One region of the Micromonospora sp. DT63 genome, then DNA from elsewhere that is predicted to be linked to it. Evidence: riboswitches for the same ligand, from Rfam matches in the RefSeq annotation. Region 1 holds a riboswitch; each other region holds the start of a gene.
The links. A riboswitch is a leader RNA that binds a small molecule or an ion and turns the genes downstream of it on or off. The one in region 1 is predicted to bind cobalamin.
Positions count from the first base shown of each region.

Region 2: linked by a shared signal. The riboswitch ahead of metE (5-methyltetrahydropteroyltriglutamate--homocysteine S-methyltransferase) and the one ahead of cobN (cobaltochelatase subunit CobN) in region 1 are both predicted to bind cobalamin.
Region 3: linked by a shared signal. The riboswitch ahead of ACLQ27_RS30265 (acyl-CoA thioesterase) and the one ahead of cobN (cobaltochelatase subunit CobN) in region 1 are both predicted to bind cobalamin.
Region 4: linked by a shared signal. The riboswitch ahead of ACLQ27_RS24925 (ribonucleoside-diphosphate reductase subunit alpha) and the one ahead of cobN (cobaltochelatase subunit CobN) in region 1 are both predicted to bind cobalamin.

Region 1 covers NZ_JBNCKQ010000001.1:628,584-636,114, reverse strand. The annotation lists gene helR (RNA polymerase recycling motor ATPase HelR) at 1-1,156, opposite strand, end outside; gene ACLQ27_RS03030 (hypothetical protein) at 1,432-1,767, shown strand; gene ACLQ27_RS03025 (inositol monophosphatase family protein) at 1,786-2,589, opposite strand; gene ACLQ27_RS03020 (DUF5919 domain-containing protein) at 2,586-3,479, opposite strand; cobalamin riboswitch at 4,004-4,180, shown strand; gene cobN (cobaltochelatase subunit CobN) at 4,444-7,531, shown strand, end outside.
Region 2 covers NZ_JBNCKQ010000012.1:33,862-41,392, reverse strand. The annotation lists partial or broken gene metE (5-methyltetrahydropteroyltriglutamate--homocysteine S-methyltransferase) at 1-1,546, opposite strand, end outside; cobalamin riboswitch at 1,691-1,907, opposite strand; gene ACLQ27_RS30250 (superoxide dismutase) at 2,127-2,684, shown strand; gene ACLQ27_RS30245 (superoxide dismutase) at 2,691-2,951, shown strand; partial or broken gene ACLQ27_RS30240 (cobalt ABC transporter ATP-binding protein) at 3,433-3,699, shown strand; gene ACLQ27_RS30235 (ECF transporter S component) at 3,696-4,553, shown strand; gene ACLQ27_RS30230 (hypothetical protein) at 4,927-5,238, shown strand; gene ACLQ27_RS30225 (caspase, EACC1-associated type) at 5,235-6,623, shown strand; gene ACLQ27_RS30220 (hypothetical protein) at 7,026-7,531, shown strand, end outside.
Region 3 covers NZ_JBNCKQ010000012.1:41,951-49,481, reverse strand. The annotation lists gene ACLQ27_RS30290 (Dyp-type peroxidase) at 1-865, opposite strand, end outside; gene ACLQ27_RS30285 (copper chaperone PCu(A)C) at 889-1,491, opposite strand; gene ACLQ27_RS30280 (zf-HC2 domain-containing protein) at 1,616-2,362, opposite strand; gene ACLQ27_RS30275 (sigma-70 family RNA polymerase sigma factor) at 2,438-3,055, opposite strand; gene ACLQ27_RS30270 (copper resistance protein CopC) at 3,236-5,275, opposite strand; cobalamin riboswitch at 5,447-5,660, shown strand; gene ACLQ27_RS30265 (acyl-CoA thioesterase) at 5,804-6,301, shown strand; gene ACLQ27_RS30260 (ABC transporter substrate-binding protein) at 6,415-7,314, shown strand; partial or broken gene metE (5-methyltetrahydropteroyltriglutamate--homocysteine S-methyltransferase) at 7,398-7,531, opposite strand, start outside.
Region 4 covers NZ_JBNCKQ010000007.1:201,380-208,910, forward strand. The annotation lists gene ACLQ27_RS24910 (FadR/GntR family transcriptional regulator) at 1-168, shown strand, start outside; gene ACLQ27_RS24915 (family 43 glycosylhydrolase) at 597-2,408, shown strand; gene ACLQ27_RS24920 (ribonucleotide-diphosphate reductase subunit beta) at 2,554-3,549, opposite strand; gene ACLQ27_RS24925 (ribonucleoside-diphosphate reductase subunit alpha) at 3,600-5,978, opposite strand; cobalamin riboswitch at 6,115-6,334, opposite strand; cobalamin riboswitch at 6,533-6,606, shown strand; gene ACLQ27_RS24930 (CbtB domain-containing protein) at 6,665-6,868, shown strand; gene ACLQ27_RS24935 (CbtA family protein) at 6,859-7,531, shown strand, end outside.

The DNA.
Region 1 (7,531 bases):
CCGACTCGTCGCCGTCGTACCTCCCGAGCAGGATCGCCAGCAGCTCCTGAAAGATCTCGTCACGCGCCTCGTTGTGCGGCGTGCCGGGTCCGGGCGCCTCGAACGCCTGGGCCCAGTCGTCCGCGCTCAGCCGCACGTCGGTGTCGCCGGCCGTGACCGTCATCGCCGTGGTCGGCGGCTCCTCGTAGAACCGCACGGCCGCCTCGATCGCCCGCACCAGGTCCGCGGAGGACTTCAGGCGGGCCACATCCGGGTCGGCCTCGACCGTCGCCGCGGCACCCTCGGGTACGAGGTCACACAGGGTGCAGGTCTGCACGTCGTCCTCGCCGAGGCTGGGCAGCACGTCGGCGACGTACGCCAGGTAGGGCTCGTGCGGGCCGACGAACAGCACCCCGCCGCGGCGGTGCCCGAGGCGGGGGTCGGAGTAGAGCAGGTACGCGGTGCGGTGCAGCGCCACGACGGTCTTGCCGGTGCCCGGCCCGCCGTCCACGACGAGAGCGCCCCGCGATCCGGCCCGGATGATGGCGTCCTGGTCGGCCTGGATGGTGCCGAGCACGTCGCGCATCCGGGCCGACCGGTTGCCGCCGAGGCTGGCGATGAACGCGGACTGGTCGTCGAGCGCCGCGTGCCCCTCGAATCCGTCCGGGGTGAACACCTCGTCCCAGTAGTCGCTGATGCGGCCGAGCGTCCAGCGGTACCGACGCCGGCTCACCAGGCCCATCGGGTTGGCGTGGGTCGCACCGAAGAACGGCTCGGCCGCCGGGGAGCGCCAGTCGAGCAGCAACCGCCGGCCGTTGCCGTCGGTGAGGCCGAAGCGTCCGATGTAGACGGGCTCGGGGTCGTCCGCGCTGACGATGCGCCCGAGGCACAGGTCCAGACCGAAACGACGCAGGGCACGCAGGCGATTGGTCAACCGGCGGATCTCCTCGTCCCGGACGACCGCCTGGCGGCCCTTGCCGGCCGGTGCCCGGCGCTCGACGTCGAGGCGGTCGGACAGGTCGGCGATCGACCGCTCCAGGCTCGCCGCGATGACCGCGAAGTGCTGCTCGTCGCGGGCGATCAACGCCGGATCGGCCTTGGCGGCGAGGTTGTCGGGAAGATCAAACACGCTGGTGTTCAGCGGGTTCACGTCAGGTTGCTCCGATCTGGGGTGCATGTGCCGAGCGGAGTCGGGCCGTTGCTCAGCGTGCGAGAACGTGGTCCGGCCGGCAATTCTGCGGTACGACCCGGGTCTTGCGGCAAGGCCCCCATTGCGGTATACGTTAAGAGTGGCAGGGATTGAGTGCATTCCTCTCCCTTGATCAACCCTCCTTCGAGCTACCGCCCGTTTCTGTCGGGTGCGCGTCTCGTCAGCCTGCTCTCATGCGCCGTGCAGCGTATTGCCAGGAATCGGTGCTGAACTGGAGAGGCGTCCGAGGAGAGGGGCTGAGCATGGGCTGGTTCAACCGGCGGTCACGGGGCACCGAGGCGACCCCGACGAAGCTGGACCGCGAGGCCACCCGGGACGATCTCGCCGCGCTGGAGTCGTTCGTCGCCAGCCGGCGGGGAGTGGAGTTCTACCTGGAACCGGAGACCACCGCGACCGACACCACGGTGGTGGCGATCGCCCACGACGGCGAATGGATCCGTCGCCGCACCGGCACACCCCGCGCGGCGGGCGCCATCGCCCGCAAACACGCGGTGCCGCTGTACGAGGCGGCCCGCACGGGCTACCCGGAGCGGATGCGGGTGTGGAATCGGGCCCACCCGGAGCGCCACGCCCGCTGATCGGGCCTGCTGTCCCGGTCAGGCTGCCGCACGCGCCAGCGACCGCTCGACGAGCGTGAGGATGTCCGGCAGCAGCAGATCGTTGCCGCCGACGGTGGCGGTTGCACGGGTGCTGTGGGCAGTGCCATCGAGGTCGACCACCTGAGCGCCAGCCTCCTGAGCGATCACTACACCGGCGGCGGTGTCCCAGGGCTTGTTGTTGAGCATGATGAACGCGTCGATCCTGCCCTGGGCCAACCACGCGAGGTCGATCGCGGCGGAGCCGTGCATGCGTACTCGCTGAACGTGCCGGGTGAGTTCCTCGGTAATGGCGAGTCGATCGGCGTTCTTCCGGCTGGCGTCGGCACCGACGGCGTAGTCGCCGATGGCGACGACGGCGTCCTTCAGGTCGCTGACTCGGCTGGCGCGGATGCGGTCGCCGTTGGCGTACGCGCCATGTCCCTCAACGGCGTGGTAGCGGGTGCCGAGGAACGGCAGGTCGATGACGCCGAGGACGGATCGGACGCTTTGGACGAGACCGAGCGAGATTCCGCACAGCGGTGAGCCGTGGATGAAATTGACGGTCCCGTCCACCGGGTCGAAGGTCCACGTGAGTGTGCTGGCGTTACCACTGGTGCCGTACTCCTCGCCGAGGAACCCGATGTCGGGTGCCTTCGCGGCCAGAAGCTCGCGAACCTCTCGCTCGATGGTGTAGTCCAACTCGGAGGCCATGTCACGGTCGTCCTTGAAGGTGAGAGCACCAGGCTGGACGGTCCGCATAAGGCCATGCGCCAGATCGATGGCCTCGTGTGCGAGCGGAAGGAGATCGACGTAGTCATTCATGGCTGGCTGCTGCGCTCCCAGAGCGAGGTGAAGATCCCGTCGAATACCGCGTACAGGCCGGAGGTGTGCACGGTGCGTTCGATCACCATCGTCGGGCAATCGACGCCGCGCATTCGCGGCAGATAGTGCTGGACGACGCAGAGCCGGTCGTCGATCAGGAGGACGTTGGCACGGATCGACTCGTCGTACACGCGCACGGCGAGACGGTCACGCGCGCCCGACGTGAGCTGGGTGCGGATCCGGCGCGTCAGGTTCTGAATGTTGAGGTCGGTGAGCGCGCTGAGATGCCCCTGCGGATAGTCGTCCTCGCGCTCCTGCCGTCTGATCGCCTCGCCCCCGGGGTCGAGGAAGAGGCAGCGGAGGTGACCGCCACCGTCGAGGAACCTCAGAAGCTGAGTGTCGGCGTACTGCTGGCAGATGATGTTGAGTGACAGGCCGGCCGCCCGGATGTCCCTGGCATTGTCGAAGAGGACGTGCGGAGGAAGTTCGGCGGTGAAGTCCGACCGGCTGGCGAAGATCGCGGCAACATCGGCATACCGGCCCGGAACAGTCATGTCGAATTGTCGTTCATCGACGTCGTGTATTGCGGAGGCCGATTGATGCTCGCCCAGAAGGAGTGTCATCTGAGCGTGCCTGGGCATGGACAGGCCGGCGCAGATACGGGTCAGGACGTCAATGCTGCTGACCCGTCGGGCGCCGCTGGTGATCTCGCTGACCTGAGCCTGGCTGAGGCCGGTGGCGCTACCCAGAGTGGTCTGGCTCGCTCCGGTGGCATGCTGCACGAGCCGGAACACCTGAGCGATGTCCCGGGCGGCCAACGCGTCGAGCAGGTCCGCGCTGTCCCAGAGTGACTGGGGAACGGTGAAGGGTCCAGTCGTTCGGACGGGCACGGTGGCTCCCTTCCCGCGTGGGACGAGGGTCACTGTAACCAGCGGCCGAAGTGAACTGCCGTGGCGACATCCGGAGGAAGGATGAAAAGTATCCGTCGAGGAACCACCCGCCGTGATGGGATGCGACGGCTACGGCCAGCATGGTCAGGGGGTGAGACTTCCGTGCCGCCCGCACTTGCCGATGCGACCCGCTTGGCTGTGCCGCAACTGTGCCGCCCCGTGGCCGTGCTCTCGGGCGCAACTCGACCTCGTCGGGGAGTTCTACGGTCATTCCCTCGCGCTTGCCCTCTATCTGGCGTCCTGCATGAACGAGGCGATCCAGGACCAGTTCAACCTGGGCGGTCATCCCGACCTCGTCGAGATGCACGCGCGTTTTCTCGGCTGGCTGTCTCTGACTCGTCGACCCCGCCACCGTCGGCCCGAGCGGTGAACCTCGCCGGCAACACCTCTGATCGCAATATGTCGATTAATCGTGGCCGTTGGCGTGCGCAGGGGTGGCGTTGACCGGCAGCCGACCGGTGTGGCAGCATTCGCGGCCTGACGGCAGTGAAGGAAGTCGGTGCGAATCCGACGCGGTCCCGCCACTGTCACCGGGGAGCGATCCCCCCTCGTGAGTCACGGCCGTGTGTCTGCGGTTGGAAGGCCGGGGGAGAGCGTCGATCCGGAAGCCAGGATACTTCGGCCGTCGGGACGTACCCCAGGGCGTGGACACCCGAGGAGGACCCGATGACGCTTGGCGTCTCCATCATCATCGACGGCTGCTGCCGTCTTGCGCACCGCGGCCGTGCCGTCGCCGCGATCGGCATCGTCTCCGTTCACCGCTGAGTTCCGGACCGCCCCGCCCGTCGCTCCCGGCCGCAGGCCGCTGAGCCGGCCGGATCGCGGCGTCCGCTGAACCCTGCGCCCATCCCACGTCGCCAGGCCGCTCTCGCGAGCGTGCCGACGTTACCGTCCGGAGCCTGCCGTGCGCGTTCTGCTGCTCTCCACCGCCGACACCGACCTGCTGGCCGCCCGCGCCAGTGACGCCGACTACCGGCTCGCCAACCCGGCGCGGGTGGCGGCCGACGAGGTGCCCGCCCTGCTCGACGGCGTCGACCTCGCCGTCGTACGCCTGCTCGGGGGTCGGCAGGCGTGGCCGGACGGCCTCGCCGCGGTCCTCGCCGGCGGCGTGCCGACTGTCGTGCTCGGCGGGGAGGCGGTGCCCGACGCGGAGCTGATGGCGGTCTCCACCGTGCCGTCCGGAGTGGTCACCCAGGCCCTCGCCTACCTTGTGGAGGGCGGGCCGGACAACCTCGGACACCTGGCCCGGTTCCTCTGCGACACCGTGCTGCTCACCGGCGAGGGGTTCGCCCCGCCCGCGCCCACCCCGGCGTACGGCGTGCACGGCGACCACCCGAGCGACCCGGATCGGCCCACCGTGGGGATCGTCTTCTACCGGGCGCACGCCCTCGCCGGCAACACCGCCTTCGTCGACGTCCTGGCCGAGGCCGTGCGGGAGGCCGGCGGCAACCCGCTGCCGATCTTCTGCGGCTCGCTGCGGGGCCTGACCACGGGCGCGGGCCCGCTCGGGCTGTTCGCCAGCTGTGACGCGCTGCTGGTCACCGTGCTCGCGGCCGGCGGCGCGGTCGCCGCCGACGCGTCCGGGGGCGGTGACGAGGACGCGTGGGACGTCGGCGCGCTCGCCGCCCTGGACGTGCCAGTCATCCAGGCACTCTGCCTGACCAGCACCCGGGAGCAGTGGGCCGCCAGCGACGCCGGGCTGTCCCCGTTGGACGCGGCGATGCAGGTGGCCATCCCCGAGTTCGACGGCCGGATCGTCACCGTGCCGTTCTCGTTCAAGCGCATCGACGCGGACGGCCTCTCGGTCTACGCCGCCGACCCGGAGCGGGCCGCCCGGGTGGCCGGCATCGCGGTGCGTCACGCCCGGCTGCGGTACGTGGCCAACGCCGACAAGCGGGTCGCCGTGGTGCTCAGCTCGTACCCCACCAAGCACTCCCGGGTCGGCAACGCCGTCGGGCTGGACACCCCCGTCTCGGCGGTCCGACTGCTCGCCGCGCTGGCCGAGGCGGGTTACCACCTTGGGGACGCGCCGGCGCCCGACGACGGCGACGCGCTGATCCACGCCCTGATCGCCGCGGGCGGGCACGACGTGGAGTGGCTCACCCCGGAGCAGCTGGCCGCCGCCGAGGCGCGGGTGCCCGGCGAGACCTACCGGCGGTGGTTCGATCAGGTGCCGGCCGGGCTGCGCGAGCGGATGCGGGAGCACTGGGGTGAGCCGCCCGGCGAGCTCTACACCGACGGCGGGGACCTCGTGCTCGCCGGGCTGCGCTTCGGCAACGTGGTGCTGCTCATCCAGCCGCCGCGCGGCTTCGGGGAGAACCCGATCGCCATCTACCACGACCCGGACCTGCCGCCCAGCCACCACTACCTGGCCGCGTACCGCTGGCTCGCCGCGCCCGTCGCGGACGGTGGCTTCGGCGCGGACGCCGTGGTGCACCTGGGCAAGCACGGCACCCTGGAGTGGCTGCCCGGCAAGGGCCTCGGCCTGGCCGCCGACTGCGCCCCCGACGCGGTCCTCGGTGACCTGCCGCTGGTTTACCCGTTCATCGTCAACGACCCCGGCGAGGGCACCCAGGCCAAGCGCCGCGCGCACGCCGTGGTGATCGACCATCTGGTGCCGCCGATGGCCCGCGCCGAGACCTACGGCGACCTGGCCAAGCTGGAACAACTGCTCGACGAGTACGCCACCGTGCAGGCCCTCGACCCGGCCAAGGTGCCCACCGTGCGGGCCCAGATCTGGGACCTGGTGCGCGCCGCCGAACTGCACCACGACCTGCACGCCGAGGCGATGCCCGACGCCGACGACTTCGACGACTTCGTGCTGCACCTCGACGGGTACCTCTGCGAGGTCAAGGACGTGCAGATCCGCGACGGGCTGCACATCCTCGCCGACGCGCCGACCGGCGAACCCCGGGTCAACCTGGTGCTCGCCGTCCTACGCGCCCCGCAGATCTGGGGCGGCGCCCACGCCCTGCCCGGCCTGCGGCAGGCGCTCGCCGCCGCGTACGGCCTCGACGAGCAGGAGCTGCTCGCGTCGCCCGGACAGCGGATCGCCGTGCCCACGGTGCTGACCGACGCGGTGGACGGGCCGGCCGGCACGGCCGCCGACGCCGTCGACCTGATCGAGGCGCTCGCCCGGCGGCTGGTCGTCGGCATGGAGACCCTGGACTGGGCCGTGGACGCGGTCGACGCGGTGGTCGCGGAGGTGACCGGCCAACCCATCCCGGACGCCGCCGCGGTGCTGCGGTTCGCGGCCACCGAACTGGTGCCCCGGCTGGCGCGCACCACCGACGAGCTGAGGAACACCCTCGGGGCGCTCGACGGGCGGTTCGTGCCGCCCGGCCCGTCCGGTTCGCCCACCCGGGGCCTGGTCAACGTGCTGCCCACCGGCCGCAACTTCTACTCCGTCGACCCGAAGGCCATCCCCAGCCGCAACGCCTGGGACGTCGGGGTGGCCCTCGCGGACTCGCTGCTGGCCCGGCACCTCGCCGACACCGGCGCGTACCCCCGCTCGGTGGGGTTGACCGTGTGGGGCACCAGCGCCATGCGCACCCAGGGCGACGACATCGCCGAGGTGCTCGCGCTGCTGGGCTGCCGTCCGGTGTGGGACGAACGGTCCCGGCGGGTCACCGGCGTCGAGGTGGTGCCGACCGCCGAACTGGGCCGGCCCCGCGTCGACGTGACAGTGCGCATCTCCGGCTTCTTCCGCGACGCGTTCCCGCACGTCGTGGCGCTGCTCGACGACGCCGTGCGGCGGGTCGCCGCGCTCGACGAGCCGGACGAGGAGAACTACCTGCGGGCGCACGTCGCCGCCGACCTGGCCGAGCACGGTGACGAGCGCCGGGCCACCGCCCGGATCTTCGGCTCCAAGCCCGGGGCGTACGGCGCGGGCCTGCTGCCCCTGATCGACGCCCGGACGTGGCGCAGCGACGCCGACCTGGCCGAGGTGTACGCGGTGTGGGGCGGCTACGCGTACGGCCGGGGCCTGGACG
Region 2 (7,531 bases), on a different contig from region 1:
CGTCGCCGTAGATGATCGGTGGGCGTACGCACCGGGAGCCGTACGACTGCACCCAGCCGTTGACAGTGGCGGCGAACCCGTCGAGCTGCTCGCCGAAGTACTGCACCATGTCGTTGCGTTCCGGCTCGCCGTGCACCAGCACGTCCAGCCCGAGTCATTCCTGCACGGCGATGACGTGGGCGACCTCGGCGCGTATCCGCTCGGCGTAGCCGGTGTCGTCGAGCCGGCCGGCCCGGTGCGCCGCGCGGGCCTGCCGCAGCTCCGGGGTCTGCGGGAAGGATCCGATGGTGGTGGTGGGCAGCGGGGGAAGATTCAGCCGGGCCTGCTGGGTGGCGGCCCGCTGCGCGTACGGGCCGCGCCGTCGGTGCTCGGGGCGCATCGCGTCGAGCCGGGCCCGCACTCCGTCGTTACGCCAGGCCGCCGGGACGGCGGGCGGGGCAGACGGCAGGGCACCGACGCCGTCGCGCAGCGCGCGGCCCAGAGCGACGACCTCGTCGACCTTCTGCCTGGCGAACGCGAGCCGCCCACGCAGGTCCTGGTCCAGGTCAGGTTCGGCGGCGAGGTCCACCGGCACGTGCAGCAAGGAGCAGGACGTCGACACCGCGACATGGTCGGCCAGGCCGGTCAGCGCGGCGCCGGTGGCGGCGGCGGAGCGCAGGTCGGTGCGCCAGACGTTGCGTCCGTCGATCAGCCCCGCGACGATCGTCTTGCCGTGCAGCGGGCCGGCCGCGGCGAGCCGGTTCAGGTTGCCCGGCCCGGCGACGAGATCGATGCCGACCGCCTCGACCGGCGTGCCCAGCAGTGCCGGCAACGCGTCGCCGAGATCACCGAAGTACGACGCGACGAACAACCGTGGGCGATGCTGCAGAAGGCCGAGCCGACGGTACGCGGCGCGCAGCGCGGCGATCTCCTGCGGGGTGCGGTCGGCGGCGTACGCGGGCTCGTCGAGCTGAACCCATGCGACGCCGGCATCGGCCAGGGCAGCGAGGATGTCCTCGTAAACGGCGACGAGATCATCGAGCCGGTCGAAGGGTCGGAACCCTTCCGGCGCGTCCTCGGTGGCCTTGGACAGCAGCAGGTAGGTCGCCGGCCCGACCAGCACCGACCGGGTGGTGACGCCGAGCGCCTTGGCTTCGGCGTACTCCCGCACCGCCTTGTCGGGTCGAGCGGCGAACGGCGTGTCTGGGCCGACCTCCGGCACCAGGTAGTGGTAGTTGGTGTCGAACCACTTCGTCAACTCCAGCGCCGGCTCCCGGCCCGCGCCGCGCGCCATGGCGAAGTAGGTGTCCAGGTCGCCGAGACCGAGGCGGCGGAAGCGGTCGGGGATCGCGTCGACCAGGACGGTCGTGTCCAGCACCTGGTCGTAGAACGAGAACGTGTTCGACGGGACGGCGTCCAGTCCGGCGTCGCGCAACGCGCGCCACACGTCGGCGCGCAGGCCGGCCGCGGTGTCCTGAAGGGTGTCGGCATCGATCCGGCCCGCCCAGTAGGACTCGACGGCGTGCTTGAGTTCGCGGTGCGGTCCGATGCGGGGATAGCCGAGCACGGTGCTCAGCCCGAACGGTGTGGTCACGGGACAGGTGTCCTTCCCTCGAGGTCGACCACCGACCACCTCGAAGGACACGGCAGGGCACGGGACGACGACCGGGCCTCGCCCTGACCCTCCCGAGAGGCCGACGGCGGCGCACGCGGCGCGTACGCGGTGCGGGCAGGTCTTCGGACTCGCGGGCCTGATCGGCGTGAACCGGTCTCCTACTGGCCGTCGCTTCCCAGACGCTCACGCGTCCAGTGCGTATGACGGCGGTCGTTCCCACTCACCGCTGCGGGGCAGTCCCGGTCTTGCACCGGGTTCCCTCTTACGACGCCGCACCGAGACGGTGCGACGAACCAGCACTGCCGACCATCGTACGGGCCGTGAGCTGATCCTCGGTGCCGCTGTGGCGGGCCGATCTCCCGGTCGCGCGCCCCGGCGCGGGATGAGCCGGGAGTCCGGTTGTTCCCGGACTTCCGTCCTTGTTGCAAGATAATGGCAACAGCAAAGCTGAGGCAGCACTGAGAGGACGTATTCATGGCCGTGTACAACCTGGCCCGACCTGCCCTACGACTACGGCGCACTCGAGCCCGCCATGTCCGGCGAGATCCTGGAGTTGCACCACGACAAGCACCACGCCGCGTACGTCAAGGGCGCCAACGACGGGCTCGACCGGCTCGCCGAGGCCCGCGACAAGGGCGACTACGCGACGCTTGTCGGGTTGGAGAAGACGTTCGCGTTCAACCTGTCCGGGCACGTGCTGCACTCGATCTTCTGGAACAACCTGTCCCCAGATGGGGGTGACCGTCCCGACGGTGAGCTGGCGGCGGCGATCGACGAGCACTTCGGCTCGTTCGACGGGTTCGCCGGTCAGTTGTCGGCGGCGACCAAGGGCGTGCAGGGCTCGGGCTGGGGTGTCCTGGCCTGGGAGCCGCTGAGCCAACGGTTGATCGTGGAGCAGGTCTACGACCACCACGGCAACGTCGGGCAGGGCTCCACCCCGATCCTGGTGTTCGACGCCTGGGAGCACGCCTACTACCTGCAGTACCGCAATGTGCGCCCGGACTATGTGGACCGGCTGTGGAACCTGGTCAACTGGACCGACGTCACCGCTCGTTTCGACGCCGCCCGCGCCGCCACCCCGAAGATCTGACCCGGCGTGAGCGGGTACACCCCCGAGGCGGCCGAGATCGTCCAACGCGCCGCCGGGGTCATCGCCGCCAAGCATCGCGGTGACCTCGCCGGCGCGGAGGAACTGATGTCGGCGTTCGGCTCTGAGCAGGCCCGCACGCTCGGCTTCTACCTGCTGGCCGATCTCGCTCTGGGTCTGGTGAAGGCGCAGAGCGGCCAGTCGATGGACGACCTGGTCCGGGAACTGTCCCTACTCCTGGCCGACACCGCCCAGTCCCCGCCGGCATGATGGTCCGCCGGGATCCGCCCACGGGCGGATCCCGGCGGGCAGCCGCAACGCCCACCGCCCGCCCATCCGAAGGGGCCCGATGCGTCGGAAGATCGAGCACCGTGTCGTGACGATGAACGGGCAGTCGATGGTCGTGTTGACAGCGGGCGACTTCGAGCGGCTCGACGCCGCCCGTCGGCAACTCGGTGCCAGTGAGGCTCAGGCGCAGCAGCTTCGCCAGCAGTTGAAGGACACGCAACGTCGAGTGGCTCGCCTGGAGGGTCTGCTCGCCGCGCCCGCACGTACCGGGGGACCGGGGTCAGGCGCATGCCACGGTTGTCCTCACCAGAGTGACGCCCCGGTGAGCTGACGCAACTGGCGGCTCTGGCCGCTGTCGCGGTGCCGGCCTCGTCACGGTCGCCGCGCTCGACCTCGTCACCCGTGCCGGAACGGCGGCGGGCAGATCGGCCGGCGAGTGGTCAGCGGCGGCCGAGCCGCCGCTGACCGCCCCACCGGTACCCTCGACAACCTCGCCGCGCAGGGACGCGCCGTCGTGGTGGCCACCCACGACGTCGAGTTCGCCACCACCACCGCCGACCGGGTCGTGGTGATGGCCGACGGCGAGATCGTCGCCGACGGACCCGTCCCGACCGTGCTCACCGCGTCGCCGACATTCGCCCCGCAGGTCGCGAAGATCCTCGCGCCGCTGCCGTACCTGACGGTCGGGCAGGTCGCCGCGGCCCTCGACGACCCGGCGGTGCCCGCATGACGACACTGAACGTCGCGGTCCGCGTGCCCCTGCGCGCCGTGCTCGCGATCACCATGGCGTCGTTCCTGGGCTTCGTCGCGTTCCTGTGGCCGTTCGTCGTCGCGCCGGGGACGTTCGGCTCCACCCAGACCCCACCGCTGATGTTCGGCGTGCTGCTGCTCCTGGTCCTCGCCGTCATCTTCGCCGAGATCGCCGACGGCAGGATCGACGCCAAGGCGCTCGCCATGCTGGGTGTGCTGTCCGCGATCAACGCGGCCCTGCGGCCACTCGGCGCCGGCACGGCGGGCATCGAGACGGTCTTCTTCATCCTCGTGCTCGCCGGTCGGGTCTTCGGGCCGGGCTTCGGCTTCGCGCTCGGCTGCACCTCGCTGTTCGCCTCCGCCCTGCTCACCGGGGGAGTGGGACCGTGGATGCCGTACCAGATGTTCGGCTGCGCCTGGGTCGGCATGTTCGCCGGCCTGCTACCCCGGGTCCGGGGACGGGCCGAGATCGTCCTGCTCGCCGCCTACGCAGCGGTCGCTGGATACTTCTTCGGCTTCATGCTCAACCTGTCGTTCTGGCCGTTCTCGCTCGACCCGACCAGTTCGATCGCCTACCAGCCCGGCCTGCCGGTGCTCGAACAACTGCACCGGTATCTGACCTTCTTCACCGTCACCTCGCTGGGCTGGGACACCGGGCGGGCGATCACCACAGCTGTCCTCGTCACCCTGGCCGGGCCGGCGGTACTCGGCGCGTTCCGGCGCGCGGCCCGCCGGGCGCACTTCCAAGCAGCCCCAACGTTCGCCGCTGCCACCGCTGCGCCAGCCTCGGCCCACTCTGGAACAGCCTCTGCTGGTCATGAACCTCAGAACTGATTGAGCAGCTTCCGACGATAAGCGGGAAATGGCGGCCCCTGACCTTGCTCGATCTGGAGCCAGATCGGACACGCAAGCACGTCGCAGCGCTGCGAATAGCGGACGGCCACCGAGTATCACGGCGGGCCGACGAGAGGAAGCGCGTCGGCGGTGGGATGCCGCGTATCCTGCATCGAGCATTGGCTACGACACCGTGCTCCAGCAACACGTAGCCCGAGCTGCGTGTGGGGCCAGACCCTTGGCCGAAGGCGTATGCGCCGCAGGCCACGGACCGCGATCGTCCAGGCCCGACGCGCGCGGGCGGGATTGGGATTCGATGAATCAGTTTCAGATATCTGTGCGAGTGGGCTGCTCGGAGTTGGACGCAGATGGTGTGAAGGACCTGACCGCTGGGCTTCGACGAGAGGTTCTCACCACGGACGTAGCCAGCGCCGAGTGGGATACGGCTGCGGACGCACCGGCCGGGGCTAAGTCTGGGATGGTGGTCGCGGCTGGCGCGTTGGCTGTGACGCTGGCGCCGATAGTGGTCGAGAGCCTGATGGGCATCATCGCGTCGTGGCTGAGCCGGCAGCCGGCCGACGTCGAGATTGAGATCGACGGCCGTCGTTTCAAGGGGCGTGTGTCGAAGGCGCAACGCGACGAACTCGTCGCCGCTTACCTGAACCGGATGAACAGCGGGTCATGACAGAGGCGACCCGCCAGCGTAGGGCGTTGCTGATCGGCTGCGGGACGTTCGCCGACTCGTCGCTGGCACAACTCAGATCGCCTCGTCGCGACGTCGAGGACATGACCCGCATGCTGTACGAGGCGGGGTACGCGCAGGTGTTCGCTGACGTCGACTGCACAACCCGTGCGGCGCAACGTGCCATCGAAGCATTCATGCTTGAAGCCCGGGTTGATGATGCCCTGAACTTGATCTACTTCTCGACGCACGGGCTTCAGGACCGGCAGGGCAAGTTGTACTTCGCATTTACTGACACCGAGAAGCAATACCCGAGCGCGACTGGGGTAGGCGCCGAGTGGGTACGCGACCGCATCTACGACAGCCGCTCAAAGTCCACGCTCATCCTCGTCGACTGCTGCTTCAGCGGGAGTTTCATCACGGGCATGCAGGCCCGGTCCAGCGGCGAAGCCGACGTTGACGTACTCGTCCGAGGCTTACCTCAGGGCAGCGGGGTCGCGGTACTTACCGCGTCGGGTGAGCATGAGGCTAGTTTCGAAGACGTCGAATCACCAATGGCGCGAACCTCCTACTTCACCGAAGCGATTGTAGCTGGCGTCGCCACCGGCGCCGCGGACTCGAACCGCGACGGTCGGATCACTGTCGATGAACTCTACGAGTACGTCTATCATCACGTCGTAAACGGGCCGTCGCCCCAACGCCCACGCAAACTCGGAATGGGTGAGGGGATGATGGTGGTTGCTGAGCCACTGGGACATGCGGTGCCCACACTCCAGGCAGCACCCCCGGCGCGCAGAGCCGCCGCGCCTGTCCTTCGAGCGCGAGGTGTCCTCGGCCATGCGGCATTTGATGGCCAGTCCGTCGTCATCGGCAAGGATGGCTTCGGGCCCGTCATGAAGGGCGAGCGCCGCCTACACATCAGCGATGTCGCCGGGGTCTCGTTCAGGCCGGCAACCTCCCTGCACTATGGCTACCTCCAGGTGATCCAGAAAGGCGTCCAGCCAGCACCGATCAGCCGATTCGGACCTGGCGCGGGACGACCTCCCATGGAAGACGGTTCCTCAGTCTCCTTCCCCAGATCCGTCAACGCCGAGATGCAGCAGATGCGAGATGCCATCGAAGCAGCCATCGGTATCCCGCCAAGCGCCCTCCGCGCACCAACAGCCAAGAGCAGCGCCTGGGCGACAATCGGACGCGGCCTACTGTGGTCCCTCGGGATCCTCGCCGGACTTCTCGAAGCCATCGTGATAGCCGTGACAGTAACCGACAGCTGGGACGACCACAGTGTCGGAACCGCCGTCACGGCGAATCTGCTTTCTGGTGCCGCGGTCCTGGCCAGCGGCCGAGTGCTCTACATCAACCGCCGCAAGCAAAAATTTGAGCCATGAACGCCAAAGCTATCTAAGCTCCGACCCATCGGTTGCGCCATGCCGCTGATCGACATCCAGGCATAGCCACGTCAAGGTGTGAGCCCAGTCCCCGCATGGTTGGCATCTTTGTCGGCTATCCGCCACGGGCTGGCGAGCCGCCGCTGTCGACGCTGCGTGTAAATTCAGCCGGCGTGGACAGGCACCGCGTTTCAGGCGGAGCCGACACAGCGGTTCGCCCAGGCGCAGTTGTCACCACGCGTCGGCAAGACCACCTGAGTTGAGTTTTCTTCTCGGACGCAGGTAGTCATGAGTCTTTACCGCCTACGGCTTGCTGAGAGTGCCTGAGGAGCGGGTCGGCAGTCACTGTCGTAGGGCACGAGGTTTCCGTCTGCGACGTGGGATGGTGTGGTTTTGCCAGATATGGGTGAGAGTGACGTCCTGGAGGCGGTCTATATGGCCGACTTGAAGGCCCTGCTAACTCGGCACGGGTTGGTCCTCAGCTATGAGCACGACCGAGCGGCGATCGACACGGGCCTGCACCTCTTCCTGGAAGGAGAGGGTGTCAGGCGGACGAGTCAGTTTCGAGTGTGGTTCCAGGCCAAGAGTAAGAGGGCTAAGACGCTTCCGCTGGAGATCTACCAGGCCGCCGACAGCGTTGAGGTCAGAGTGAAGGTGGACCACATACGGTTTTGGGCGGCGGCACCAGAGCCTGTTTATCTTGTCGTCTACGTGGAGTCCGCTGGCGAGTTCATCGCAGAAGACGTGCGGGACATCGTTGAGCGGCAGTGGCCGCGCGGCAACTTCTACTCCGCCATCCCCCTCGGTCAGTGTGAGGTTTCGCTTCGTGTCGCCACTTCGAAGAAGCTGGACGAGGTGCGTGCTGTAGAGATGCTGCAACATCGAAGTATGCGCATCGACGGACCCGC
Region 3 (7,531 bases), on a different contig from region 1:
TGCCCGTCAGGGGAGCGCCGGTGTCGAGCCGCCGGCCCACGGCGAGTTCGCGATCGGTGCGGCCGAGCAGATCCCAGGTCTCCAGGTTCATGCTGATCCGTCGCAGTACCACTGTGGTGCTGTCGCGCAGCCAGGCCGGTCCGTCGGCCACGAAGACGGCGGAGTCCATCGGCACCCCAGGCCGTGGGTTGGCCGTGCCGTCGAGCTGGCCGAACAGATTCCGCTGGGTGTGGCCACCCGGCTCGACGCCGGGGCTGCGCCGGAAGCCCTGCTGCACCCACCGCACGGTGGCGAACGGCCGGCTGTCCTTGATCAGAACCCGTTGGGCGTGGGCCACGGTGATCGCGTCGTCCGCGCAGATCTGCAACAGCAGGTCACCGCCGGACCAGGCCGGCTGGAGTCGGTCGATGCGGAACGACGGCAGGTCGGCGACCGACGGCGGCCGGCGGTCGTCGACGCCGGCGGCACGGTAGAGACCGGGCCCGAAGCCGAAGGTCACGGTCAGCCGCGCGGGCAGCAGCCCGAGTTCTGCCTCGGTGTCGGCCAGGGCCGGTCGGCCCTGGGTGAGCCGGGCCGCGTCGTCGGTGAGTAGCCGCAGCCACCGACCCAGCGCGGCCCGGTCCGTGCCGGGTCGCAGCGTGAGCGCCACGAAAGAGGCGTGGGCCTGCGGTTCGGTGGCCACCCCGGCCTGCCGTACACCGTAAAAGGGTTCGACCAGGCCGCCGACGCTCGCCACCGGCGTCGTATCGGCGGCGGCCTGCGGTCGTCCGGTCCCGTCGGTGCGGGTCGCGGCGACCGCCGCGCCACCGGCCAGCGCGCCTCCGGCGGCCAGGGCCCCGCCGGTGAGCAGGCCGCGCCTGCTCACCGGCCGGGCGGTTGGCGTGTCGGTCACGATGCCGGGCTCGTGCTCATCTCCGGCGTGGCGCTCATGCCGGGCATGGGCTCGCCATTGCCGGGGGCGTAGGTCTCCTGGGCGCCGGTGAACGGCTTGGCCACGGCGGTGAACTGCTGGGTCTTGCCGTCGGCGAAGGTGAGGGTGAAGGTCAGCTCGTCACCTGCCCGTACGGGCTGCTTGACGTCCATCAGCATCAGGTGGTCGCCGCCGGGCTCCAGCGGGTGCGTGCTCTTGGCCTTGATCACGATGCCACCCTGCTTGGCCTGCATGACCATCTTGCCGTCCTTCATGGCCATCTCGTGCAACTCCATGGGGGACACCGACGTCGTGGCACCGGTGACGGTGACATCCGTGTCGCTGTCGTTGACCAGGGTCCCGAAGGCCGCGGTCATCCCCTTGTCGGCCGCCTTCACCCACGGGTCGCGAATCGTGACCACACCAGCGGCGGCACTGGCCGACGCGGACGGATTCGGCGGCGCGGTCGACGACGCGTCGGACGAGCCGCAGCCGGCGGCACCGACCGCGACGAACGCGGCGGCGGTGGCGAGGACAACGGCCGAGCGCCGACGCGCTCCGACAGTGCGGATGGTGGGCATGAAGTCTTCCTCCGATGGTTGCTTGCTGCTTCGTTGGTCGGTCGCCGCAGCGCGAAAGTTCTGAGCTGGCGGGTCATTGCGGTCACGCGGCCGGGGTGGCGACCGCAGCGCGGTGTTCCGCGGGTCAGGCCGCCGAGCGGGTGCGTGCCGTGCCCGGGTGGGGTGGTGCCGGGCGCAGTCTGGGCCGCGTGGCCTGGAGCTCGTCGCCGGCTGCCAGGCGCCAGGCGGGGCGGTCGGCGCGGCCCTGCGTCGGCGGCCCGTCGAGTCGCCGCCTGGTCCGCGACAACGCGACGACGATCAGGTACCCGGCGAGCAGGAAGCCGTGGCTGACCAGGCGGGGAGGCTCGACCCGGCCGGTCATCAGGTCATTGACCGAGAGCAGCAACAGCGTGCCAACGAAGGCACTCAGGGTCGGCAACAGCCCGGTGGGAGGTGTCCGCCGGACCGCCACGAAGAGGAAACCCGCACCGACGGCGATGTTCCAGGCCGCGGCCTCGTGCCACAGGTGCCCGGAGGCCAGGGTGCCGGCGGCATCGTGGACGTGAGCGTCGGACGGGCCACGACCGATCTGCACCAGCCCCAGCACCAGTTGAAGAGCACCGATGAGGGCAAGCCCTGCGCGCAGGGTGAGCACGAGGCGGTCTCGCAGGCGTCGAGGCGCGGGGAGCGTGGCCAGGATGACGTGGGTGAGATCGGGTCCGGGCGCGGCGAGCGTCAGGCGGGCTCGTCGGGTCACCGCGGCTGCCCGGTCGTACCACCGCCGGCAGGTCGCGCACTCGGCAAGGTGTGCGTCGGCTCCGGCCTGCTCGGCGGGAGTCTCCTCGCCGTCAAACTGTGCCGACAGGATCTCCCGCCACTGCTCACACCCCATGTACCGGTAGTCGGTCGAGAGGGGGCGCTGGTTCCCGGGACAATCGGCGGTGTGGCGTTGTCGCGCTGGCCGTCGTCAGCCGGCGGACGTGCCGTGCTGTCGCCGCGCCGGCTGCGGGCTCGCGTTGAGCGCGGCAACCAGATCCTCGCGAGCCCGAGCCACCCGCGAGCGGATGGTGCCGACCGGGCACCCGCACACCTCGGCGGTCTCGGCGTACGACAGGCCGAGGATCTGGGTCGCCACGAACGCTTCGCGTCGGTCCGGCGCCAACGAGAACAGCAGATCGTTGAGCACGATCGCGCTGTCGAAGGCACCGCCCCGCGTGTCCGCGGCGTCGTGCCAGTCCGCCAGTTGGGTGGTGCGTGGACGTCTCGTCGCCGCGCGTACGTGATCCACCGTGACGCGGCGGGCGATCCCGAGAAGCCAGGTCTTTGCCGACGAGCGCGCGGCGAACGACGGCAATGAGCGCATCGCCCGCAGATACGTCTCCTGGGTCAGGTCGTCGGCCTCCAACGGGCTGATCAGGTTGGCCACGAAGCGCCACACGTACTGCTGGGTCGCGCGGATGAAGCGGGTGGCCGAGTCCTGGTCGCCCCGGCCCGCTGCGAGAGCCCAGGCGGTGATCTCCGCGTCGTCATCGGTCACCTGGTACCTCCGTGTCCGGTTCTGCCGGGCGTCCCGACCACGACCCATCAGGTTGACGACGGGTTGTCGTAGGTCCCGGATGAGCCTACGGCAACCGGTACGGACAAGATCCGTCAGCGGATCAACGAGCGCTGGGCGCGTCTGCCCGCGCGCCATGCTCGTCGAGATTGAGTCGGCCGACGGGCGCAACCAGTTCCCGGCTCGCGGGTCGGATTTCCAATCGTCCGCTCAGGGCAGGTTGATCGTGTAGTCGGCGGTGTGCACCTTCCCGCCTACCTGGAAGTCGAAGAAGGCCCGGTACCGGCCGGGACTCGGTGCGGTCAGCCAGAACTGGACCGCCCCGTCGACAAGTTCCTGTTCGGGGTGGACGTGCACGTAGCCCAGGTCGCCCTCGCGGACGACGACCAGATGCCCGTACGCGCCCAGGTACCGTTCGAGCTGCGCCGGCGTTGTCGTGCCGGCGTTCTTGACCTGGAACTGCATCGGCACCGTCACGCCCGTCACCGGGGTGCCGTTCATCGACACCGCGTACGGTCCGGCGGTCGCCTGAGTCTGCGCCGCCGGCAGCGCAACGGGGGTGTGCGCGCCGGGCACGGTGTGGTCGACGCCCAGCACGAGGGGTATCTGCCTGCCATCGGTCGCGGTGACGGAGAAGTCGGCGTAGACGCGGTAGCCGCCGGGTCGGGCCAGCGTCAGGGGAACACTCCAGGTGCCGTCGGGCGACATCGTCGGATGCAGGTGCTGATAGCCGGTCAGGTCGCGGCCAACCACGATCATGTGCAATGGCTTGTCGTGGACGACGGCGAAGCGGGTCGCCGGTTGGCGGTCGGTGCCGACGATGCGGAACCGGTAGTCGGCGCGTACACCGGCCGGCTGGGACCGCTCCAGCGGTTGCAGGGTGTACCCGTTGGCGCTGACCGTCGTCCCGGTGGCCAGGGTCTCGCCGGTCGAGCCGTCACCCGGATGGGTGTGGGGTCCGATCCCCGGCGCGTGTTGGTGCCCATCACCGGCGGACACCGCCGGCCCCGAGGCCGGCGACCCGCCGGCGGGCTGCCGGGCGTCGCTGGTGGCCGGGCGCTGATCGGTCGCGCCGATACGGGCCAGCCCGAATCCGGCCAGCAGCGCCAGCACCAGCCCACCGACGAGAAGCGCCAGGTGGGTGTTGCCCAGCCGGGATCCCGGTGCGGGCGCGATAGCGTCCACGTCGGAGGCTGCCGCCGAGGGGGCAAGGGCGGCCGGGGAGTCGTCGTCGGCACTGGCCGGGACCGTTGCCTCCCGATCCGGCGAAACCACATCGACGGCGGTGCGCGTCAGGGCCATGTCCGCCGCGCCGCCCGTGCGGGCCACGGCGGGCGCGTTGCCCTTGCGGGCCGCCGGTACGGCGTTGGGGCGCCGCCGCTTGCCGCCGGCAGTGGGCGCACTGGCGCCTCTGGCCGCGCCGGTCTTCCCGGCGGCGGGCTTGGCTCCGGATCGGCCACCGGGGCGGCGTCGGGCGGAGGTCGCCGGCGAGGTACGGCTTCGGCCGGTGGGCCTCGCCCTGCTGGTCGAGCGACGACGCCAAACGACCAATGCACCCAGCGCTGCCACGGCCGCCGCCGCCCAGCCGACCCAGACCATCGCCGTGGGGCCGTCGTCGCTCGACGCCACCGGTGGAGCCGCCGCCGGGGCGGTCGCAGACTCGGCCGCTGTGGTCGGTACCGCAGATGCTTGCCCGGGCGCCCGGTGCTGCTCGATGGCGGCCAGCAGCGCCGGGTCGGGCTGGTTCGTCGGCGGTTGCCACCCCTGGGGCGCGGCCGTCGCCCGCCCGCTGTAGCGGAAGGTCATCGTGCCGCGGACCGGGTCACCGTCCGAGGCGACCGACAGATAGCTCACCGAGTACTGACCCGCTGCGGGCAGATGCGCGAGGGCGATCACCGCGGGGAACCCCGTCGTGTACTCGCGCGGCTCGAACTGCCCGTTGACCAGGGAGTACTCGCGCACCGGCTGGTTCAGCGTCTTCGGCTCCCCGTAGGTCCAACCGTTGTCGACCCGGCTGCCACCCGGCGCGGTGATGGTGAAGTGCGCGTTGGCGGCGACCTTCTCGGTGAAGTACAGCTGCACCGAGGTCAACGGCGCTTTCACGGTGGCACCGGCCGCCGGGGTGGACATGGCGAGAGTCCCATGAGCGGCGGCCGGTTGAACGGACGCGAGCAGGGTGACCGCCGAGGCGAGAGCGAGTGCGAGCAGGCCCGAGGCCACCTGAGCAGGAGTCCGAGGGAGACGACGCATCTGAATATCCTCGCCGTGCCGAGACTTTGCGCAAGGGGTCGCGATCTTTTTCCTCACATAGCAAAAGTTGGATTCGCTGTGGTTCCGGTCCTGTGTCGCAGATGTGAAAGGCTGTGTCGCCTCCCGTAGGGCGGGCGAAACCTGCGCCGTGCTCCCCGCCTTCGATCAACTAGGCTGGCTGGTGGCGCTGGTTCGCCTGGCCGTATCCGGCTGGGCGGCGTAAGAGGGAACCCGGTGGGAATCCGGGGCTGCCCCGCAGCGGTGAGTGGGAACGACCGCCGTCATCAGCACTGGGCCAGCGGCCTGGGAAGCGACGGCCAGTAGGGGACCGGCGCAGCCGGTCGCGCCCGCGAGTCCGAAGACCTGCCGGCGCTGCGCACACGACCGTGTGCGCTGCCGTCGGTCTCGCGGGTGGACTTGCCGGGTGACGTGCGGCGTCTCAGCGCGGTCGCGTCCTCGTCAGCGTGTGCCCGTGATCCGGCGGTGTGGTTTCCCGAGGGACGGACTACCGCTGTGCACGACACCAGCATGATCGCCGGCCGAGCGCCGTCGGCGTCGCACCTGACCCTGTCGCAGATCATGGATCAGCACCACACGAACCTGATGGGTACGGTGCACGGCGGCCGGATCCTGAACCTCATCGACTCGGTGGCCGGTGTGGTCGCCGCCCGGCACTCCGACGGCCCGGCGGTGACCGCCGCGATCGACGAGACCGCGTTCCTGCGCGCGGTGCGGGTCGGCGACGTCGTGCACGTCGACGCGCGCATCACCTGGGCGGGACGCAGCTCGATGGAGGTGGCCGTGAAGGTGACGGCGGACCGGTGGGACCGTGCGGTGCCGCCCACCGACGTGGCCACCGCGCATCTGGTCATGGTCGCTGTCGACGACGACGGTCAACCGCGCGCGGTGCCGCCGCTGCTACCGGAGACCGACGGGGACCGGCGGCGGTACCGGGAGGCGGAGATCCGCCGGGAGCACCGGTTGGCGCTACGGCGGGCGTTGCTCGACGGCGCCGGGGAGGGCTGAGCCGTGCTCGGACTGTCCGCCGCGACGCTGGCCGGCTCCTTCGCCGCGATCGTCGTCCTGAGGCCGGCCGGCGCAGTGGACGTGGCTCGGTCACTCCTGGTAGGCAGACGGGTGTGCGGATCCTCTCACTGCTGCCGGCGGCCACGGACATCGTGGCCTTGCTCGGCCTGACCGGGCATCTGGTCGGCCGCACGCACGAGTGTGACTGGCCGCCGGGCGGCCTTGCCGGTGTTCCGGTGGTGACGGGAACGTCTCTGCCCGAGGCGTTGACGAGCCGGGAGATCTCGGCGGCGATCGCTGGCGACGCGCACCGAGGCTCGTCGTTGTACCAGCTTGACGTCACGCTGCTGGAGGGCTTGAGACCGGACCTGATTCTGACCCAGGACCTCTGCGATGTGTGCGCGGTCTCCTATGCGCGGGTCAACGACGCGGTCCGGCTGATCGACCTCGATACCAGGGTGGTGTCGCTGGAGGCGAGGACCATCGGCGGGATACTGGACACGGTCGACGCCGTGGCCGCGTTGACCGGCACGACCGGCAGGGCGGCGGAGATCCGGGCGGACGCCGAGCGTCGACTCGCCGCGTTGCCCGGCCCGCTGACCGGCGCGCCGACGGTGCTGTTCGTCGAGTGGCTCGACCCGTTGATGCCGGGCGGGCACTGGGTGCCGGAGCAGATCACCGCTGCGGGCGGGCGGTCGCTGCTGCTCGGGCCGGGAGTGCACAGCGTCCCACAGCACTGGTCGGTGGTCGCGGACCTCGCCCCTGACGTGGTGGTGTTCGGGCCGTGTGGGTTCACGCCCGAACGCACCATCGGCGAGCTGTCCGTGGTGGCCGCGCGACCCGGGTGGGCCGACCTGCCGGCGGTGCGTCAGGGGCAGGTGTGGGTGGTCGACGGACCCGCCTACTTCAACCGCCCCGGCCCGAGGGTCGTCGACGGCGCGGAGATCCTTACCGCCATTCTCGCCGGCCGTCCGGACTCCCGCGCCCGGCGGGTTTCCGTCGGCGCAGGGTGACGCCGCCCGGCCGACGTGGGCATCGGATGCGCGTGGCCGCACGCCATGGTGGGGCGGCGGCACACCGCCGCCCCACCATGCGTTCAGGTGAGCGTGCTGCGGATCTCGGCGGCGCCGGCGACGAGGCGGGTCAGGGCTTGTTCGACCTCCGGGTACCCGCGGGTCTTCAGGCCGCAGTCGGGGTTGACCCAGAGGCGGTCGGCGGGCACGGCGGCGA
Region 4 (7,531 bases), on a different contig from region 1:
CCGGAGCGGGCCATGTGCGTGGCATCGAACCAGGGGCACCGGCGCATCTACGAGCGCATCGCCGCCCACGATCCCGACGGGGCCGCGCAGGCGATGTTCACGCACATCACCGAGGCGTGGCTCGTGCGGCGCAGCGGGCCGGGCAGCCCGACGCGGCTGCAGCGCTGACGACCCGTCGCGGCGGCGCCGACGAGCCGGTCGCCGGGCGTTGGCGACCCGGTCCGGCCGGCCCGCGACGGCGGCGCGGAAATCCAGATTCGTCCATCGCTTGAGAATGTTAGCGATAACAGACTACCCTCGGGCCGCAGAGGCGAAGGGCACGCTTCACCGCTCCACTCGATCCGCCGAGGTCGATGGAGTAGCGCATGACCAACGCCCGCTGGTGGGTGTCCGGGCCTCCCTCAGGGACGTTGACCACCGCCGTTGACAACGGCGGGCCGCCGCGCGCGGGAGCCATGGTGGACCCCCGATCCCTCCTGCCGTTCCCGCGGCACGGCCACCACCGAGGTCCCCAAGCGACCCGCGACGACACGCGGCACCCGCCAGCGAGAACGGCGAACCGTGCCCCGCCGTTGTGACCCACCCTGGAGGTACCGATGCACCCCACACCGCCACCACGGACGAAGAACCGGCTCCGGCGCGGCGTCGCCCTGCTCGTGAGCCTGCTGCTCATCCCGGCGCTGGCGCCGGCCACGGCAGCCCACGCGGACAACCCCATCGTCCAGCACATCTACACCGCCGACCCCGCTCCCCTGGTGTACAACGGGCGGGTCTACCTCTACACCGGCCACGACGAGGACGGCTCCACGTACTTCACCATGAAGGACTGGCGGGTGTGGTCGTCGGCCGACATGGTCAACTGGACCGATCACGGCTCGCCCCTGAGCGTGAGCACCTTCAGCTGGGCGAGCGCCAACGCGTGGGCCGGCCAGGTCGTCGCGCGCAACGGCAAGTTCTACTGGTACGTGCCGGTGACCGCCCGGGCGACCAACTCGATGGCCATCGGCGTCGCGGTCTCCGACAGCCCGACCGGGCCGTTCCGGGACGCCATCGGCCGTCCGCTGGTGGGCAACGGCGAGATCGATCCCACCGTGTTCATCGACGACGACGGCCAGGCGTACCTGTACTGGGGTAACCCGAACCTGTGGTACGTCCGGCTGAACGCGGACATGATCTCCTACAGCGGCAGCGCCACCAAGATCCCGCTCACCACCGCCGGGTTCGGCACCCGGACGGGGAACACGAGTCGGCCGACCCTCTACGAAGAGGGCCCGTGGGTCTACAAGCGCAACGGCATCTACTACAACGTGTTCGCGGCGGAGTGCTGCTCCGAGTTCATCGGTTACTCGACCGCGACCGGCCCGACCGGCCCCTGGACCTATCGCGGGACGGTCATGCCCCGCCAGGGCGCGAGCTTCACCAACCACCCCGGAGTCATCGACTTCAACGGCGGCTCGTACTTCTTCTACCACAACGGAGCGTTGCCCGGTGGCGGTGGTTACACCCGTTCGGTGGCCGTGGAGAAGTTCACCTACAACACCAACGGCACCATCCCGACGATCAACATGACCACGACGGGCGCCCCCCAGATCGGCACCCTGAACCCGTACGTGCGGCAGGAGGCCGAGACGATCGCCTGGGGCTCCGGCATCGAGACCGAGCCGGCCGGCGAGGGTGGGATGAACGTCGGGTTCATCGAGAACGGGGACTACATCAAGGTCAAGGGCGTGGGCTTCGGTACGGGCGCGACGTCCTTCTCCGCCCGCGTCGCCTCGGCCACGTCCGGTGGCACCATCGAACTGCGCCTCGGTAGCCCCACCGGCACCCGGGTGGGCAGCTGCGCGGTGCCGGGCACCGGCGGGTGGCAGACCTGGCAGACCGTCTCCTGCCCGGTCAGCGGCGCCACCGGGACCCAGGACCTGTACCTGCGCTTCACCGGCGGCAGCGGCAACCTGTTCAACATCAACTGGTGGCAGTTCCAGGCCAGCGGCACCACGACGCCCAGCCCGACCCCGACGCCGACGCCCACTGCGACCCCCACCCCGACGCCCACCCCGACGCCCACTCCGACCCTCACCCCGACACCGACGGTCCCGGCCGGGGAGTCCTGCGCGGTGACCAACACCGTGGTCAACACGTGGCAGGGCGGATTCGAAGGACGACTGACGGTCACCAACTCCGGGGCCTCGTCGCTCAACGGGTGGCGGGTCACCTTCACCCTCCCCAGTGGGCAGACGGTGTCCCAGGCCTGGAACGGCACCGTCACCCAGACGGGCAACCAGGTGACCGTCGCGAACGCCGCCTACAACGGGCAGCTCGCGCCGGGAACGTCCACCACCGCGGGCTACCTCAGCACGAGCGCCACCACGAGTCCTCCCACCATCACCCCGACCTGCTCGCCCGCCTGAGGGTCACCCACCCCCAAGAACACCCCCACCCCGTCCCCACCCCGCCCGCCGCCGACGTTGATCATGAATGTGGTGCCCCTGATACGCCGATAGGGGAGCAGCACATTCCTGGTCGACGGGGTGGGGAGGGGGTGGGGTGGGGGTCCTAGAAGTCGTCGTCGAAGGCCACCGTCCCGGTCACCCCCACCTGGTACGCCGACACCCGCCGCTCGAAGAAGTTGGACAGCTCCTGGACGTCCTGCAACTCCATGAAGGCGAAGGGGTTGGCCGACCCGTAGTGCGGGGCGATACCGAGCTGGACGAGACGACGGTCGGCGACGTGCTGGAGATACTCCCGCATGTCCGCCAGGGTCAGACCGGGCACGCCCTGACCCACCAGGTCCTCGGCGAACTGGACCTCACACTCGACGGCCTCGGTGAGCATCTGGCGGACCTGGTCGGCGAGGTCGTCGTCGAACAGGTCGGGCTCCTCGGCCCGCACGGTGTCCACCACGTCGAATGCGAACGCCATGTGCATCGACTCGTCGCGGAAGACCCAGTTCGTGCCGGAGGCCAGGCCGTGCAGCAGGCCGCGGGAGCGCAGGAAGTAGACGTACGCGAACGCGCCGTAGAAGAACAATCCCTCGATGCAGGCGGCGAAGCAGATGAGGTTGAGCAGGAACGCGCGCCGGTCGTCCCGGGTCCGCAGCTCGCGCAACTCGCCCAACGAGTCGATCCAGCGGAAGCAGAACTCGGCCTTGCGGCGGATCGAGGGGATGTTCTCGATGGCGGCGAAGGCGGCGAACCGTTCGGTCTCGTCGGGCACGTACGTGTCGAGCAGGTTGAGGTAGAACTGGACGTGCACGGCCTCCTCGAACAGCTGCCGCGACAGGTAGAGGCGGCCTTCCGGACTGTTGACGTGCTGGTACAGGTTGAGCACGAGGTTGTTGGCGACGATCGTGTCGCCGGTGGCGAAGAACGCGACGAGCCGGCTGACCAGGTGCCGCTCGGCCGGCGACAGCCGGTCCAGGTCGGCGAGGTCGGCGTGCAGGTCGACCTCCTCGACAGTCCAGGTGTTGCGGATGGCGGCGCGGAACCGGTCGAAGAAGTGCGGGTAGCGCATCGGGCGCAGAGTGAGATCCATCCCGGGGTCGAGCAGCATGTGCGTGGTCCTCGTGTCGGCGGTGGTGTCGGCGATCGGGTCGGCGGTGGTCACTGGCAGGCCTCGCACGACTCGGGGTTCTCCAGCGAGCACGCCAGCGCCTCCGCGTCGACGGCAACTGGTGCGACAGCGCTGACGGTGGCCTGCTGGATGCGCGTGGCGGGGCGGGAGCGCAGGTAGTAGGTGGTCTTGAGCCCGGCCTTCCAGGCGTACAGGTACATCGAGGAGAGCTTGCCGATGGTGGGCGAGGCCAGGAACAGGTTCAGCGACTGGGACTGGTCGATGAACGGGGCGCGGGCGGCGGCCAGGTCGATCAACGCCCGCTGCGGCAGCTCCCACGCGGTGCGGAACAGCTCCCGCACGTCGGCCGGGAGTTCCGCGAGGTCCTGCACCGACCCCTCCGCGCGCCGGATCGCCGAGCGGATCTGCTCGGTCCACAGACCACGTGCCTTCAGCTCGCGGACCAGGGCCGTGTTGACCTGAAGGAACTCCCCGGACAGGGTCTCGCGCTTGAACAGGTTGGACACCTGCGGTTCGACGCACTCGTAACAACCGGCGATCGAGGCGATCGTCGCGGTCGGGGCGACCGCCACCAGCAGCGAGTTGCGCAGCCCGTACTCACCGACCCGCTGGCGCAGCGCGGCCCACCGCGCGGTCTGCGTACCCTCGACGCCCCACAGGTCGGGCTGGAGCTGGCCCCGCGCGGCCCGGGTCTGCGCGTACGCCGGATGCGCGCCGACCTCGCGCGCCAGGTCGGCGGAGGTCTCCAGCGCGGTCAGGTACAGCTCCTCGCTGATCCGGGTGGACAGCTCCCGCGCGGCAGGCGAGTCGAACGGCAGCCGCAGCGCGAAGAACACGTCCTGCAGGCCCATCAGCCCGAGCCCCACCGGCCGCCACCGGGGGTTGCTCGCCGCCGCCTGCGGTGTCGGGTAGTAGTTGATGTCGATGACCCGGTCGAGGAACGTCACCGCCGTCCGGACGGTGGCGCGCAGTCGCGGCCAGTCGATGCCGTTCTCGGTCAGGTGGGCGGCGACGTTCACCGAGCCGAGGTTGCACACCGCGGTCTCGCCGTCGCTGGACACCTCGATGATCTCGGTGCACAGGTTGGACAGGTGCACCACGTTGCCCGACTCGGCCGTCTGGTTGCACAGCCGGTTGGCCGCGTCCTTGAAGGTCATCCACCCGTTGCCGGTCTGCGCCAGAGTGCGCATCATCTTCCCGTACAGCTCCCGCGCCGGCACCTGCCGCACGTAGCGGCCCTGCGCCTCGGCCGCCCGGTACGCGGCGTCGAACCGCTCCCCCCACAGGTCGGGCAGCTCGGGAACCTCGTTCGGGTCGAACAGCGACCACACCTCGTCGGCCTCGACACGGCGCATGAACTCGTCCGGGATCCAGTTGGCGAGGTTCAGGTTGTGCGTACGCCGGGCGTCCTCGCCGGTGTTGTCCCGCAGTTGCAGGAACTCCTCGACGTCCGGGTGCCACGGCTCCAGGTAGACGCAGGCCGCGCCCTTGCGCCGGCCACCCTGGTTGACCGCGGCGACGCTCGCGTCAAGGGTGCGCAGCCACGGCACGATCCCGTTGGACTGCCCGTTCGTGCCGCGGATCAGCGCGCCCCGGGACCGGACCCGGGAGTACGCGATGCCGATGCCACCGGCGAACTTGGACAGGCTCGCGACCTGGGCGTAGCGCTGGTAGATCGAGTCCAGCTCGTCGCGCGGCGAGTCGACGAGGTAGCACGACGACATCTGCGTGTGCCGGGTGCCCGAGTTGAACAGCGTCGGTGAGCTGGGCAGATAGGCCAGGCTGGACATCAGCCGGTAGAAGTCCACGGCCTCGTCCGGCGTACGGGACAGACCGCAGGCCACGCGCAGCAGCCAGTACTGCGGGGTCTCCAGCACCAACCGGGTGGTGGGGTGGCGCAGCAGGTACCTGTCGTAGACCGTGCGCAGGCCGAAGTACTCGAACCTCCGGTCGCCGTCCCGGTCGATGGCGTCGTCGAACGTTCCCGCGTGCGCGGCGACGAAGGCGGCGGTCTCATCCCCGATCAGCCCCTGCGCGTGGCCGGTCCGGATCGCCGCGCTGAACGAGGTGACGCCCTGTCGGCGTACCTCCCGGTCGATGTGGCCGGCCAGCAGCCGGGCGGCGAGGCGCGAGTACTGCGGCTCCGTACCGATCATCTCGGCCGCGGTCTGGATGGTCAGCCGGTCCCGCTCGGCCGTCGTCGCGCCGTCGTACAGGCCGCTGACCGTGCGGGTCGCCACCCGCAGCGGGTCGACGTCGGGCAGGTCGTCGGCCAAGCGCTCGACCTCGGCGACGAGCGTGCGCACGTCCACCGCCTCGCGGGCGCCGTCGCGTTCGCGGACCTGCGTCGGCGTACCCCGGCGGGCCGTGCCGCCGCCGGTCGCGGCTACCTCGGTAACTGTCACCACTCACTCCTCGCGAGCTTGAGACCTGACGGCCCTCGGCACGGGGAGACCGACACCAGCGGACGCCACGCCTCAGCGGGCGCGGATCCGAAAGGCGTCGGCCGTCCCACGCGGCCTCGGACCACCGCCCACCCGGATGCGGGTACGCGGCGCGCTGGCAGGTCTTCGGACTCGCGGGCACGACCGGTGTTCACCCGGTCCCCTACTGGCCGTCGCTTCCCAGGCCAAGTGGCGGCCCAGTGCTGATGACGGCTGTCGTTCCCACTCACCGCTGCGGGGCAGTCCCGGAATTCCACCGGGTTCCCTCTTGCCTCGGCCACCCTGGGATGAGTGGCCGAACCAGCTGCGGTCGACACCATATATAGGGGCGACTGGGTTTGTCACACCCCACATGTCGGGTCCGGGCGTGTCGCGGTCGTCGGTGACGGTCCTCGTCGATCCGGTCGGCGACGGCGGGCGCGCGAGCATCGGGCGGCGTCGCATTCGGACCTCGCCGCCGGCTTGACCGAGGAGAACCGGCACCGATACGGTCAACCCACTATCTGCGGCGACGCGAGGGAAGCCGGTGAGAATCCGGCGCGGTCGCGCCACTGTGAGCGGTCCCCGACTACGGGGCCGCGAGCCAGGACGCTCGGTCGTCCGCAGCCTTGCGATGGGGACGCGTCATCCCCGAGGAGGTTCGTGCACGCATGTCCAGTTCCACGTCCAGCCAGCCGCTGGTGCACCCCGCTGCCCCGACCCGTCTCCTGTGGACGGTCCTGGCCACCGTCGCCGTGCTCAGCCTGCTGGCCTATCTCGTCGCCTTCGACCAGGGTGCCGTCTCGCGCAGCGGGATGTACCTGCACGAGCTGATGCACGACGGCCGGCACCTGCTCGGTGTCCCGTGCCACTGACCGGCACCGGCACCGCACCCACGTTCGTCACGGTTCTCCTGCGCGGGCTGCTCGCCGGCCTGGTGGCCGGCCTGCTCGCCGGAACGTTCGCCTACGTCGTCGGCGAACCCCACGTCGAGGCGGCCATCGCCATCGAGGAGGCGGCGACACACGCCGACCCCGCCACCGGTGGGCACCAGCACGACGAGGACGCCCTGGTCAGCAGGAACGGCCAGCGCGGCGGGCTGTTCCTGGCCACCGCCCTCTTCGGCGCCGCGATGGGTGGCCTGCTGGCCACCGCGTACGTCCTGCTGAACCGGCGGCGGCGCACGGTGGACGACGGGTGGTCCGGGCTGCTGCTGGCCGGCGGCGCGCTGCTCGGGGCGGTGATCGTGCCGTTCGTCAAGTACCCGCCGAACCCTCCGGCGGTCGGCGACCCGGCCACCATCGACCAGCGCACGGTCACCTACCTGCTGCTGGTGGTCCTCGGCCTGGTGGCGGTCTGGTCCGGTTCGCTGGGTTACCGGGCGGTCGGCGAGCAGGCGCCGGTGTGGCTGCGCGCCGCGGCGGCCGTCGGCGGTTTCCTGCTGGTCACCGGCGTGGCCTACCTGGTGCTGCCGTCGTTCCAGGAGGTCCCGGGCGACTTTCCCGCCACGCTGCTGTGGAGCTTCCGGCTCGCCTCCC